DNA from 4 places in the Pseudoalteromonas sp. GW168-MNA-CIBAN-0100 genome. Region 1 is predicted to be linked to each of the others. Evidence: predicted binding sites of a transcription regulator. Region 1 holds the regulator's gene; each other region holds the start of a gene.
The links. Region 1 encodes sigma-54, which starts transcription at its own class of promoters, with help from an activator protein. Its sites were predicted from a motif close to GTTGGCACGNNNNTNGNNT; they were not measured.
Positions count from the first base shown of each region.

Region 2: a site for sigma-54 is predicted at 2,143-2,161, ahead of AAEY62_RS15735 (EF-hand domain-containing protein). Genes of this name have one in related genera too.
Region 3: a site for sigma-54 is predicted at 1,999-2,017, ahead of AAEY62_RS04980 (BON domain-containing protein). Genes of this name have one in related genera too.
Region 4: a site for sigma-54 is predicted at 1,351-1,369, ahead of AAEY62_RS18860 (DUF2726 domain-containing protein). Genes of this name have one in related genera too.

Region 1 covers NZ_JBEOOL010000005.1:17,079-20,256, forward strand. Annotated here, with positions in the region: gene rapZ (RNase adapter RapZ) at 1-200, opposite strand, end outside; gene ptsN (PTS IIA-like nitrogen regulatory protein PtsN) at 219-671, opposite strand; gene hpf (ribosome hibernation promoting factor) at 676-963, opposite strand; gene AAEY62_RS03970 (RNA polymerase factor sigma-54) at 989-2,488, opposite strand; gene lptB (LPS export ABC transporter ATP-binding protein) at 2,558-3,178, opposite strand, start outside.
Region 2 covers NZ_JBEOOL010000027.1:45,454-48,631, reverse strand. Annotated here, with positions in the region: gene trkA (Trk system potassium transporter TrkA) at 1-1,123, shown strand, start outside; gene AAEY62_RS15745 (EF-hand domain-containing protein) at 1,205-1,420, opposite strand; gene AAEY62_RS15740 (EF-hand domain-containing protein) at 1,498-1,710, opposite strand; gene AAEY62_RS15735 (EF-hand domain-containing protein) at 1,850-2,062, opposite strand; gene AAEY62_RS15730 (flagellar brake domain-containing protein) at 2,527-3,178, opposite strand, start outside.
Region 3 covers NZ_JBEOOL010000006.1:50,758-53,935, forward strand. Annotated here, with positions in the region: tRNA gene AAEY62_RS04965 (tRNA-Ile) at 1-32, opposite strand, end outside; gene AAEY62_RS04970 (hypothetical protein) at 280-786, opposite strand; gene AAEY62_RS04975 (YqaE/Pmp3 family membrane protein) at 1,166-1,324, opposite strand; gene AAEY62_RS04980 (BON domain-containing protein) at 1,397-1,963, opposite strand; gene AAEY62_RS04985 (LiaF domain-containing protein) at 2,292-2,954, shown strand; gene AAEY62_RS04990 (VOC family protein) at 2,999-3,178, opposite strand, start outside.
Region 4 covers NZ_JBEOOL010000043.1:11,430-14,607, reverse strand. Annotated here, with positions in the region: gene mtnN (5'-methylthioadenosine/S-adenosylhomocysteine nucleosidase) at 1-592, opposite strand, end outside; gene AAEY62_RS18860 (DUF2726 domain-containing protein) at 715-1,311, opposite strand; gene folE2 (GTP cyclohydrolase FolE2) at 1,428-2,348, opposite strand; gene arcB (aerobic respiration two-component sensor histidine kinase ArcB) at 2,581-3,178, shown strand, end outside.

The sequences.
Region 1 (3,178 bases):
AATTCATCTTGTTGTTTAGGGATGTTCCGTACATCAATGCTAACAGCAATTTTATCGTAGCTATCAGACACACTGCGAACTAATGAAGGAAGCAAGTTAACTGGAATATTATCTACGCAATAATAACCTAAATCTTCTACAATGCGTAAAGCAACCGACTTTCCAGAACCAGAACGGCCGCTTATGATAATTAACTCCATTTAACACCCTTTATAAAACTATGATTGATTGACAATAACTTGGTAAAGCTCAGTATCTGATTTTGCACTGCGTAACTGTTTACAAAAATCTTTGTTGTTTAGTTTATCAGCAATGGTTGCTAGAGTCTTTAAGTGCTGCTGGTTATCGCCATCTGGTACGATGAGTGCGACGAAAATATCAACAGGGCGATTATCGATTGCATCAAAATTTATTGGAGTTTCGCTAACGAGTACTAAAGCCAAAGGCTCTTCTGCACCGCTCATTCTTCCATGAGGAATGGCAATGCCACGCCCTATACCTGTACTACCCAATTTTTCTCTGCTCATTAAAGCATTAAGAATATCTTGTTGCGGTAAATACGGAAGTTTGTCGTGAGCAAGTTCGCTAATGAACTCTAAAATTCTTTTTTTGCTATTAAAAAGGACCGCAGCTTTGCTGCAGTCCTGGCATATAAGTGAGCTTAATTTCATCATATTAGTGTCGAGCAAGCTTCTCTTTGTGTTTAATTACTTGTCGATCGAGCTTGTCGATCAACGAGTCAATGGCGGCATACATATCTTGATGTTCTGTAGAGGCAAATAACTCAGCACCGCTTACGTGTATGGTGGCTTCTGCTTTTTGATTTAATTTTTCTACATCGAGAATGACATGAACATTATTAATATGATCAGAGTGTCTTTCTAGCTTCGCAAATTTGGTATTAATATAGTCTCTTAGTGAATCGGTTAATTCTACGTGACGACCAGTTAAGTTTAGTTGCATAAGCATTACCCTCTTTTTTTGCGTCTTAAATCAAACTTTTACGTTGATTTGACGGTGGAATAGCCAGAGATTCGCGGTATTTTGCGATTGTACGTCTCGCTACTTTAATTCCTTGCTCAGCCAATATATCCGCTATTTTGCTATCACTCAATGGTTTTGCTGAGTTTTCTGCTGCGATTAATTTTCGGATAAGCGCACGGATTGCTGTAGATGAACATTCACCACCGTTTTCGGTGCTTACATGGCTTGAGAAAAAGTATTTAAGCTCAAATATACCACGGGGTGTGTGCATATACTTTTGGGTTGTTACGCGCGAAATTGTTGATTCGTGCATTTCTACCATTTCAGCAACATCATTTAAAACCATTGGTTTCATGGCTTCAGGACCGTGTTCAAAAAAGCCTTGTTGTTGCTTAACAATACAATTTGTTACTTTTAATAGCGTGTCGTTTCTACTTTCTAAGCTTTTAATAAACCATTTAGCTTCTTGTAAATGCGAGCGAATAAACTGGCTGTCACCACTGGATTTTACAGTGCGAGACATTGCCGCGTATTGGCTATTAACACGAATTTTAGGCATGCTGTCTGGGTTTAACTCAACAACCCAGCGGCCTTTAATTTTTTTAACTGACACATCAGGAATAACATACTCAGATTCTTCTCTTACAATAGTATCTGCAGGTTTAGGGCTTAGAGTATGTATTAATGTCATTACTTCCTTAAGCTCTTCTTCTTTGAGCTTAGTTTTCTTCATTAATGTACGATAGTCACGAGCAGCTAATAAATCAATATGCTCGGTTAAAATCATTTTTGTTTCATTAATGTAAGGTGTTTCTTTATCAAACTGGTTAAGCTGAATACACAAACACTCTTGTAAACTACGTGCAGCAATACCAACAGGATCAAACAGTTGGATGCGTTTTAATACAGCTTCAATTTCATCAAGTTCGACTTCGTTATCATCTTCGTTTTCTTGATTAAAGCTTTCTAAAATCTCTTCGCAGCTTAGTGTTAAAATACCTGAATCATCGACGGCTTCTACAATCGCAATAGCAATAGCTTCGTCTGTAGGGCTAAATGGCGTTAGTTGTAACTGCCACATTAAATACTCATGGAGCGTTTCAGTAGAGGCGCCTTGGTATATTGATTCGTCTTCAGGCATCGGACCCGATGATGCTGCTGGGGCGGCACTCATGTACTCATCCCAACTAACATCCATAGCCATGTCGTCACTTAGCGTGTCTTTTGCAAGTGCTTCACCACTATCTTGTTCGTATTCACTTGGAGCATCATCGGCAGATGCGCTAACAGTTATGTCATCTGTATCTGCTTTTTGCTCGTTTTTACCTGCAGCGTCTTCTGAATAGTCTGCTTCTTCAACCTCTAATAGCGGGTTGCTGTCGAGAGCTTCTTGTATTTCTTGCTGGAGATCCAATGTACTGAGTTGCAACAAACGAATAGCTTGTTGCAGCTGTGGAGTCATTGTAAGTTGCTGGCCCATGCGCAGCTGTAGTGATTGCCTCATGTATCTCTAACAATCCTTTTATGTTGTTATAATTAATACTAGCAGATGCTTAAAGACATGGCGTAAATGTTACAGCCTAAATTGCTCGCCTAAGTAAACATCGCGTACTGTTTTATCATTTAATACGTGTTCTGGAGTACCTGATGCAATCAGCTCCCCATGAGAAACAATGTAGGCTTTTTCACAAACATCAAGGGTTTCTCTTACGTTATGATCGGTAATTAATACACCAATCCCACGATTTTTAAGATGTTCTATTATTTTCTTTATATCTAATACCGAAATCGGGTCAACACCTGCAAATGGTTCATCCAGTAATATAAATTTAGGATCTGCTGCCAGGGCACGTGCTATTTCAACACGACGACGTTCGCCTCCTGACAATGCCATACCTTGGCTATCACGAATGTGTTGTATGCTAAATTCATCTAATAATTTATCGAGAGTGTCTTCTCTAGCTTGTTTATTTAACTCTTTGCGCGTTTCTAAAATGGCCATTAAGTTTTGATAAACAGTCAGCTTTCTGAATATTGAAGACTCTTGCGGTAAGTAGCCAATGCCTAATCTAGCACGACTATGCATAGGTAAAAGAGTAATATCGTTATCGTCTATCGATATTTTACCTTTGTCGCTAGGTACAAGTCCTACTATCATATAAAACGTGGTGGTTTTACCTGCGCCGTTAGGGCC
Region 2 (3,178 bases), on a different contig from region 1:
GGCGTACAGTATTTTTAAAACGCCCACTAAAATTGCCCGCATTCGCTCAGAGCAATATTTAAAATACCGCGAAAAACTATTTCAAAACGATGATTTACCAATCGATCATTACATTGCTCCCGAAGCACTGGTCACTAAGTATATTCGCCGTCTAATTGACTACCCTGGTGCTCTGCAAGTATTGCAGTTTGCTGATGGCATGCTCTCGTTAGTAGCCGTAAAAGCTTACTATGGGGGTTTATTAGTAGGTTATGCGTTATCTGCACTTAAAGAACATATTCCTAATGTAGAAACTCGTGTTGCCGCTATTTATCGTCAAGGTAAAGCAATCAAACCACTGGGTACCACCGTTATTGAAGCCGATGACGAAGTATTCTTTATTGCCGCTACAAAACATATACGCGCAGTAATGAACGAGCTACAAAAACTTGAGCGTTCGTACAAAAAAATTATGATAGCTGGTGGCGGTAACATTGGGGCAGGCCTTGCCCGCTCACTTGAAAAAAACCACACCGTTAAACTAATTGAACGCAGTAAAGAACGTGCCGAGCAACTCTCAGAAATGCTCGATAACACGGTCGTTTTTTGTGGTGACGCATCTGATCAAGAACTGCTCTCAGAAGAGCATATTGAACAAGTCGATGTATTTATTGCCGTAACCAACGACGATGAAGCAAACATTATGTCGGCCATGCTTGCAAAACGTATGGGCGCACAAAAAACCATGGTACTTATTCAACGTGGAGCTTACGTTGATTTGGTACAAGGCGGCGAAATAGATATTGCCATATCGCCACAACAAGCAACTATATCAGCGTTATTAACGCACGTACGCCGTGGTGATATTGTTAACGTGTATTCACTGCGTAAAGGCGCAGCAGAAGCCATTGAAGCGGTTGCTCATGGTGATGAAAACACATCTAAAGTGGTTGGTCGTGCGATTGCCGACATAAAACTTCCTGCAGGTACAACCATTGGGGCAATAGTACGTAATGACGATGTGTTGATAGCTCACGATGATACAATTATTATGTCGGGCGATCATGTCATCATGTTTTTAATCGACAAAAAACACATTACCGTTGTAGAAAAACTATTCCAAGTAAGTGCTATATTCCTTTAAATAGTTACTCTAATTAGTTAATTTAATACACAAAAAAGCCGCTGACTAAGGCGGCTTTAATGGAGTATGCTTAAATATTGATTACTGTACTTTTGAAAACTCTTCTTTAGAGATTTCACCATTACCATCAGTATCCAAATCATCAAAAATCTTTACAAGCTGAGGGTTAACCTTTGCTTCTTCCATTGTAATAGCACCGTTACCATCTGCATCAAAAGAGGCAAAATCTACTGCGGCATATGCTGCTGATGAAGATGCTAAAACGATAACTGCAAGTGTTGTATTTAATGTTTTCATAATAATATTCCTAGTAATATGGGAAGTCCTTTTCAAAGATCCCTGACTGTGAAAAATGTTTAATCTGAAAAGATTAATTAGTAATTAGCGAATTCTTCTTTAGAAAGCTCGCCGCTACCGTCGGTATCTAGCTTAATAAATTCAGCCATTAAATCTGTATCGACTGCCGCTTCGCTTGGGCTAATTGTGCCGCTACCATCGATATCAAGGCTGTCAAAATCTGATGCTGCAAATGCAGCGGAAGAAGATGCTAGTACTATAAGTGCTAATGCTTTATTTAAATGTTTCATAACTTAATCCTTCAATGTTCTATCAAAAAAATTGCTTCGTTTAACTTAAAACGTAATTTTTCACTTCCTTGTTATCCTCTTTCGTAAGCTCCCTTGCCTACTTAGGTGTCTTTGGCAACTCAGGATAAATACTTTTTAATTAAGCTTCTGAAAATTCTTCTTTTGATAACTCACCATTTTGGTCAGTATCAAGCTCAGAAAACATGCTCATTAGCTTTGCATCAACTGATGCTTCTGCTTGGCTAATTGTGCCACTGCCGTCTACATCCAGTGTGTCAAAATCTGTTGCAGCAAAAGCGGCTGAAGAAGATGCAATAGCGATAAGTGCTAAAGTTTTATTAATGCTTTTCATAATATGTATCCTTCAAATTTATGTGTGTGCGATTAAGTATTTCACTTTGAATCACGATTTCGTTCAGTACACTTAGACTATTACAACTTAGATGCCAACATTTAAAAATTAATAATTTTCAATAAGTTAAATATAAAACGTACAACAAGAAAGCGTTTTTAGAATAATTATTGTTGCCCTTTAGCAACACGTTTTAAAGAGATGGCATTAAAGTCATTAAAAACATATAGTTATGTTTATATAAAAAGATACATTTTTAAATGTACGGTTTTAAAAGGAGGGATTTTAAAGAATAATTGAGATAAATTTTAACGAGGAAGCTTTAATAACAAAAAATAAGCTGTAAAAAATAATACGTAATCAGTTGTTTTATTTAAATAATAATTTTAATTATGAAAGAGAAAAAAAAATTTTATAAATACTGACGTAAAATGCCTTTTTGTTGCAAATAAGCGAAAACCTATTTATTCAACGGTAGGCTCAAGCGCAGAAGGGTCTATAAAATGCTCTTTCATAAAGGCTTTCATTTCATCCTCGCTTGCTAGTAGCTTAATTCCACAGTGCACGCCTGCGGCATGCTCTTTAACACTGCAAATTTCACCTTCAAAATCTTTATCACTGCTATTAAGTACGACAGTGCATTGCATATCTTTAATACTTTCAACTTGCTGATCGCCTCTAATATCAAACATTACACCAGTGAGTGAAATGTCTTTAATAAGGCCTTCAAGTACCCTATCGTCACTTAGCTTTAGCTTTGCAGGTAATAAGGTAGGTATGCGTGTTTGTGAGCGTAGCGCAAATAACTGCACTTGCTTTGGAAAGTTTATAAACACGAGTTTAGCGGGATGAGAGGCTACCGACATAATTTGCTGGCGAAACGCAATAACTTGCCCACCACTACCTTCAATAAGCGCTCTTACAACAACCATTACGCCATCACGTAAATAGTCACTCGCCGCAGGTAAACGCTTTGCATTGGGATAATTTAAAATAATAAACTGTTTATCGAGTAAACCAATTAATTCAGTTTTAACACGCTTACTGCTTGTAGGTGTTAATATTTCTAGGTCGACTAAGCTGCCTACACTTATATGCTTTAGCTTTTCTAAATTT
Region 3 (3,178 bases), on a different contig from region 1:
TCGTGTGCTCTAACCAACTGAGCTAAGGGGCCAACTTTTATATAACTGCTAGGCAGTTAATTTTTGAAGCGTTCAGTCACAGAGCGACTAAAGCGGGTTGCAGTATAAAAACTTTTTAGGTGCTTGTCACTACCAAACACCTTTATTTTAACAATCAGTAAGCTAACTGCTTAAATAGTAATCTTTTAGGTGGGTATAAGCATAAAATGTAAGATATTTCCCATGATATTTTCTGCATTAAATTATAAAAACCTTCCCCCCACATGTAGTCTTTTATATTTAACGCTCTACTTTTTTAAGTAAAGCTAACATATATGTGTAGGCATACAAGGCTGTAAAAAATATGCTTGGGGCTACTGTAAGTGCCAAATTAGGTGTCTGATTAATTACATTCACCATAATCACTAAGCTCGATTGAACAGTAATCGGAATAATAGGCGCAAAAAGTACACCTGCTATTTTTTTGTTACCTAAATACGAGGCGCTAGAGTTAATTGCATTATTGAAGCTTTGTCGTATTGCTACGTTTTGTGGTGTTTTAGAATGAAACATACAAATAATTGGAGTTACAAACGCAAGCGTTACATAACTAGACTTATACTTGTTGACGACCTTTTCTAAAATAAAAGTAAAAAACAGCGTTACAAATCCACTATACAAACCTTGTACTAATGCAGCTTGAAACGTGACAGATTTAGCAATATCTGCCGAACTATTTGCCCAGTAGGCCCAACTAAAATAAAAAACGAATGACACAACGCCTGACAGTATAAGTCGAATATTCAATTAGCTACCTCAATATGCGTAAAAACTTGGTTTAATGATAACACTAGAAGTGATGGTAATATTGCCACTTAATAATAGAGTAATTAATCGCGTATTGTAGATATATAAACAAACTAATGTTAAAGACTTCCTAAATGGCATCAATACAGAATCAGAACACTGCTGTTAGTTAGAAAGCTTAATTGAAGTAAACGATAGGTGTGGCTGAGGGAATGTTGGGAGTGAGTTACAAGAAATAAATCACTTAGTTTGAGTCAATTAAAAATTAGATTTTGATAAAAAATATTTACTTTAAAAACTGATATTGTGAGCCGATCAGTACTGAAGTTTTTATTTAGCTAAACCTCAGTAGTCGGCTTACACAATATATAATCTGTCATTATTTTTTCGCAATAATGTAGATTGCATGTATTAACCCTGGGAAATAACCTAGCAGTGTTAATAAAATATTTAACCAAAAATGCATACCTAAGCCAACTTGCAAAAACACACCTAATGGCGGTAATAAAACCGAAAGTATTATACGAATAATATCCATGACTAAACTCCATTTAAATTAAGCATTAAAAAGACGTAAAGCCCAGTGTTAGTGGGCCTTAACTATACTGTATTATTCAGCAACAATAGCTAGTTTATCAACTACGTCACGAACATCTTCAGCATTTTTAGCAATTTTAACTGCTAGTTGTTTTTCAGCTTCAGACTCTACTGAACCGTTCAGAGTTACAATACCATTGTCGGTATCAACATCGATGTCTGTACCACCAACTTCTGAATCAAACAGGAAGCGAGTTGTGATTACAGTGGTGATTTTAGCGTCCGTTAAGTCGTTATCATCATCGTCCATCATGTCTTTGCTTCTATCTTTTGTGTCCATGCTTTTAACAACGGTAAGGCTGTTTTCAACATCAGATACGCCATCTAGGCTAAGTACAAGTTCTTCTGCTAGCTCTTTATCAAGCTCGCTATTAACTTTACCTGTAAGTACTACCTTGCCATTTTTTACATCAGTGTTAATGTCAAAGTTGTTTAGATTAGTGTTCATAAGTAGAACTGTTTCTGCCTTACCATCAATCCAAGCATCTTTACTTTCGTTTTCCCAGCTGTTTGCTTGGGCACCCATAGCCGTAGTACCAAGAACTAAAGCCGCGATAATAGATTTGTTAAATGTTTTCATAATCTTTCTCCTTTTGATTAAAGACACTTTAACTAATGCGAGCTTTAGGCCAACTTTATTTATATATATATTTCAATAACTTGATGTAACTTTGGGATAAGGCACTATCTATAGCTGTGTAACTATTTACAGGCTACTCGGTAAAACTTTCTCAAATAGTGAAAATAACTAGATAATTGCATTTTTGGTTAATCTATCGTTAATATAACAAAACATAAAACATCATTTAAAATTAAATCATTGATAATTAAGGTTATTATATTTGGTGCGTGCTTTGCATATAAACATCAAGAGCTGTATTAATAGTAAATATAATAAGGAATGCCCCATGTCTGTAAAAGTCGAAGACCGCCCAATAGAGCAAGTACGCGAACAAGTAATTGATCAATTAATTTATAATTACAGTCATGGGGTTATTTCTGTTGATGCATTTGAGAGACGCTTAGATAACGCGATGGATGCACCTAATAACGAAGCTCTTTTAGCCTTAGTAGAAGATTTAACACTTAATACTGATCAGCAATATAAAGCAGAAAAACAATCGCAATTTACACCACATTATAGTGCACAACAAAACAGTGATGATGATTTTACATTACGCAGCATTTTAGGCTCTAACGAGCGAAGCGGTCAGTGGGTCGTGCCAAAGAATATATATTTGAGTAACTTTATGGGATCGGTGGTGCTAGATTTTACCGATGCCATTTTTGCGCATCAAAATGTAACTATTCACGTTAACTGTATTTTTGGTAGCGATGAGATTTACGTACCAGAGCATGTAAATGTAGTGTCTAAAATGTTTTGTATTTTAAGTAGTCTTGAAAATAAATCTGTGTCGCTTAACAAACGCCAAGGTCCTACTATTCATATTGAAGGAAAGGCAGTTATGGGATCGGTTGAAGTAAAAATAAAGCGCACAATTAAAGAAAAATTTATGAGCTTTGCAAATGAGCTAAAAACCCAGTTTGGCACGGGTAATAATAGCCGCTAACTATAATTGAGTAGCAGCACTTTAGCGTGCTGCTTGGTATTTTATTATAAATCGTTATTTCGCTCGCTTGGTATGTCACTTAAATACTCTACAAATTCCACCTCAAACCCGGCGGGATCAATAAAGTAGACATTCTTTCTGAAAGGATTCTCGCTACCTTGCTTGCTTAGAGTAAAACCCACTTTATTTAAGCGCATTACTACTGCGCTTAAATTATTAGTTAC
Region 4 (3,178 bases), on a different contig from region 1:
CAGACATTGAGCGAATTACAACAAATGGTGTGTTAAGCGTAAAACACGTTTGTGCAATTGAAGCGCCTTCCATTTCAACGGCAAGCATTGTAGGAAAATCACTGCGTGCTTTATCGATAAGCACAGGGTCACACATAAATGTGTCACCAGTACAAATTAAGCCAACAAGTGTTTTAACATCACTGATTTGTTCGATTGTTTGTTGTGCTGCTTCAACTAATTTAGGGTGAGCTGTAAAGCCTGCTGGCATTTGTGGTACTTGGCCAATTTCGTAGCCAAAAGCAGTAACATCTACATCGTGATGACGTACTTCTGACGAAATTACTACGTCGCCAACACTTAGAGAAGGATCGAATCCACCGGCAGAGCCTGTGTTAATTACGCAATCAGGTTTGAAGTTATCAATCAGTAAGGTAGTTGCAATTGTTGATGCTACTTTACCAATACCAGATTGAACAAGTGTTACTGTGTTACCAGCCAATTCACCAGTATAAAAAGTGAAACCTGCTTTAGTTAAAATTTGTGGGTTTTGCATCGCTTCACGTAAAATTTTAACTTCTGGCTCCATTGCGCCAATAATACCAACATTCATAATGTTTAATTCCTGAGTTTGAATCACTTGATTATACGTGAAGTTAGCAATAAAAAACAAAAAAGCGAGCTTGTTTATGAGCTCGCTTTAAATACTTTTTAGGAGAGTATTTAATTTGGTTTTTAAATTTCAGCTAAAGCAGTTGTTTGTGCTTTGGCTTGAGAAGGTGAAAGTACCGCTGGCTTATGTGAGCGATTACGAACAGGGCGCTGCGTTTGTGTTGCTGCAGGCTTACCAAGTTTAAACATAATTGCATCGCGTACTTCAGAAGGACGGTAGCCTGATTTAACTTTCATACGAATATGTGGAATGCCCGCAGACTCTAGTGCACCGTTTACAAACCAGTCGCGTTGAGCTTTGTGACCATCTTTATTCGCATTGTTAACTAGGTCAACGGCCGCAACAATAGTGAGTTTTTCTTTATCGATTAATACAAAGTCGAGTTGCTTATTTTTAGCTTTAGCTAAAGCAGCACGTTTAGATTTAATAGAAAGACCTTGCTTACAGTCAATAACGTCAATTAACTTAACGCGACTAACAATTTTATATTGATCGCCTACAGCACGCTCGAGAAGATTTAAAAAAGCGCCTTCAACCTGCGTAAAAACAGTTTGCTTGCGGGTAAAAGGATACGGGTTTCCGCCATCGTCATTAAATTTTGACGCAACAACAGAAGCCCCGACAACTAATACTAGAATTAATAATAAAGCGAATTCCATACGGTAACTCCATAACAACAAATTGACACTGCTCAAATAAAGCAATTTACGTGCCTAAAAAGTATGAGTTATAAAATAATTACCAACTGTTTATAAAAGCTAAAACTATGTAGCTATTAAGCTTTGTATCCACCTTCAATACCTTTAACCGCAATAGCTACAGCATCGTGTGCATGGAGTGATTCATAATGGTTTATTTGCAGCCAGTAATCGCTGTAATTATCTGTTTCTAATAAAGCTTTAATTTTACGCGCTGCATCTTCACAAAACATAAGATTTTGACCATTTAAACGGGCAAATTCTTGCTCGTCTTCGCGTTTTACTGCCGCTTGTACAGGCGTTTTAAGTTCAGCTTCGAGGGTATTTATTAGAGTCACTACGTCAAATTCTTGAATATTGCTATCAAGCTTTACTTTTACGTTGGCAATAGAGCGCTGCGAGTGAGGTGTAGCGACTATGCCTTGTGTAGTGCCTAGCCATTCGTGCACATCTTTTTGGCTTAAGGTTTCTTGGTTAAACTTTTCGTTAAACGCGTTTTGTATAAGCTGGCGCGCAAGTGCTGCAGAGCAAGGGCACGTTGAAGAATAGGTAACATCTACAGTTAGCTCGTAGCTAATAATGTTATTTTCAATTGTACTGGTAAGTACAACTGGGTAGCTTTTCCAGCCCGCTTTACCACTTAATAGTGATTTACGGCGTAGCGGTAATTCAAATTTAAATTCAATTTGTGCTTTATCGCTCAGCCCTTCGTGGCTAGTTATAAAAGTATCGAGTGCTTGCGCTATTGTTTGCGGATTGACTTGCTGCTCAGTTGAAAGCAGGTCAAGTGCTAAAAATAGACGTGACATATGAATGCCTTTGGCATCTTCTTTATGCAAATTTACAAATGCACGAGCTTTGGCATTTACTGTAACTGGAGATAAGTCTCGTGACTCAAAAATAAATGGCAGTTCGATTTCGCCCATGCCAACCCAGTCTAATTTACCTGTTTGTAAAGCGGGTGCAGTGTCTGCTATATCTGGCATATTGGTTTGCATGTGCGCTACTCGTATTTTGGAGATAATAAAGCGGGGCATTTTACACTAAATAATTTATTGCTGAAATGATGAGTTTAAGAGATGAGCAAAATCAAACATGAAAAATTCTGTTTTTATCGCACAACATGGGTAGTGGTAGGAGAAAAATGCTAAAATCTGGGAAAATGGTATGTTTATACATGCGCATTGCCTTCTTTATATTTAAGCACACAGCTAAGAGATAAAATTACGTATGACCGATTATTCTTTGAGCCCTTGGGCTCGGGTACTTTCCAGCTCAATAACGCGATTTGGTGAATTTAAAACCGCAGCTATTTGTTACACTTTATTTTTAACTGTATCTCTTATTTTATCGAGCATGTTTTATTATGTTGCGATAGGCGAATTACACCTTGTTGATATTTTGGCTGTGGTATTTTTTACTGCTGTGGTTTCTCCTTTAATTATAAGTGTATTACTTAATTCAATTCGTCAATTAGATGCCTCGTATGCTTATTTAGATAGCGCAACCAAACAGGAAAAACTCTTAAACCAAACCCTAAAAGACAACATTAGCCGTTTAAATATTGAAATTGATGAGCGTAAAATGGCATTTCATGCCAAGCATCGCGCTATTGAAGAGCTGCGCCGAGAAATTGCTGAGCGTAAAAAAACACAACAAGAACTTGCCCAACAAAGTATGTTGCAACGCTCAATCGTTGATTCATCTCCCGATCTATTTTATTACCGTGATAACAACGGTGTATTTGCCGGCTGTAATAAAATGTTTGAAGAGGTAATGGGAAAATCAAGTAGTGAGCTAATAGGAAAAACGGTAGAGCAGATATTCC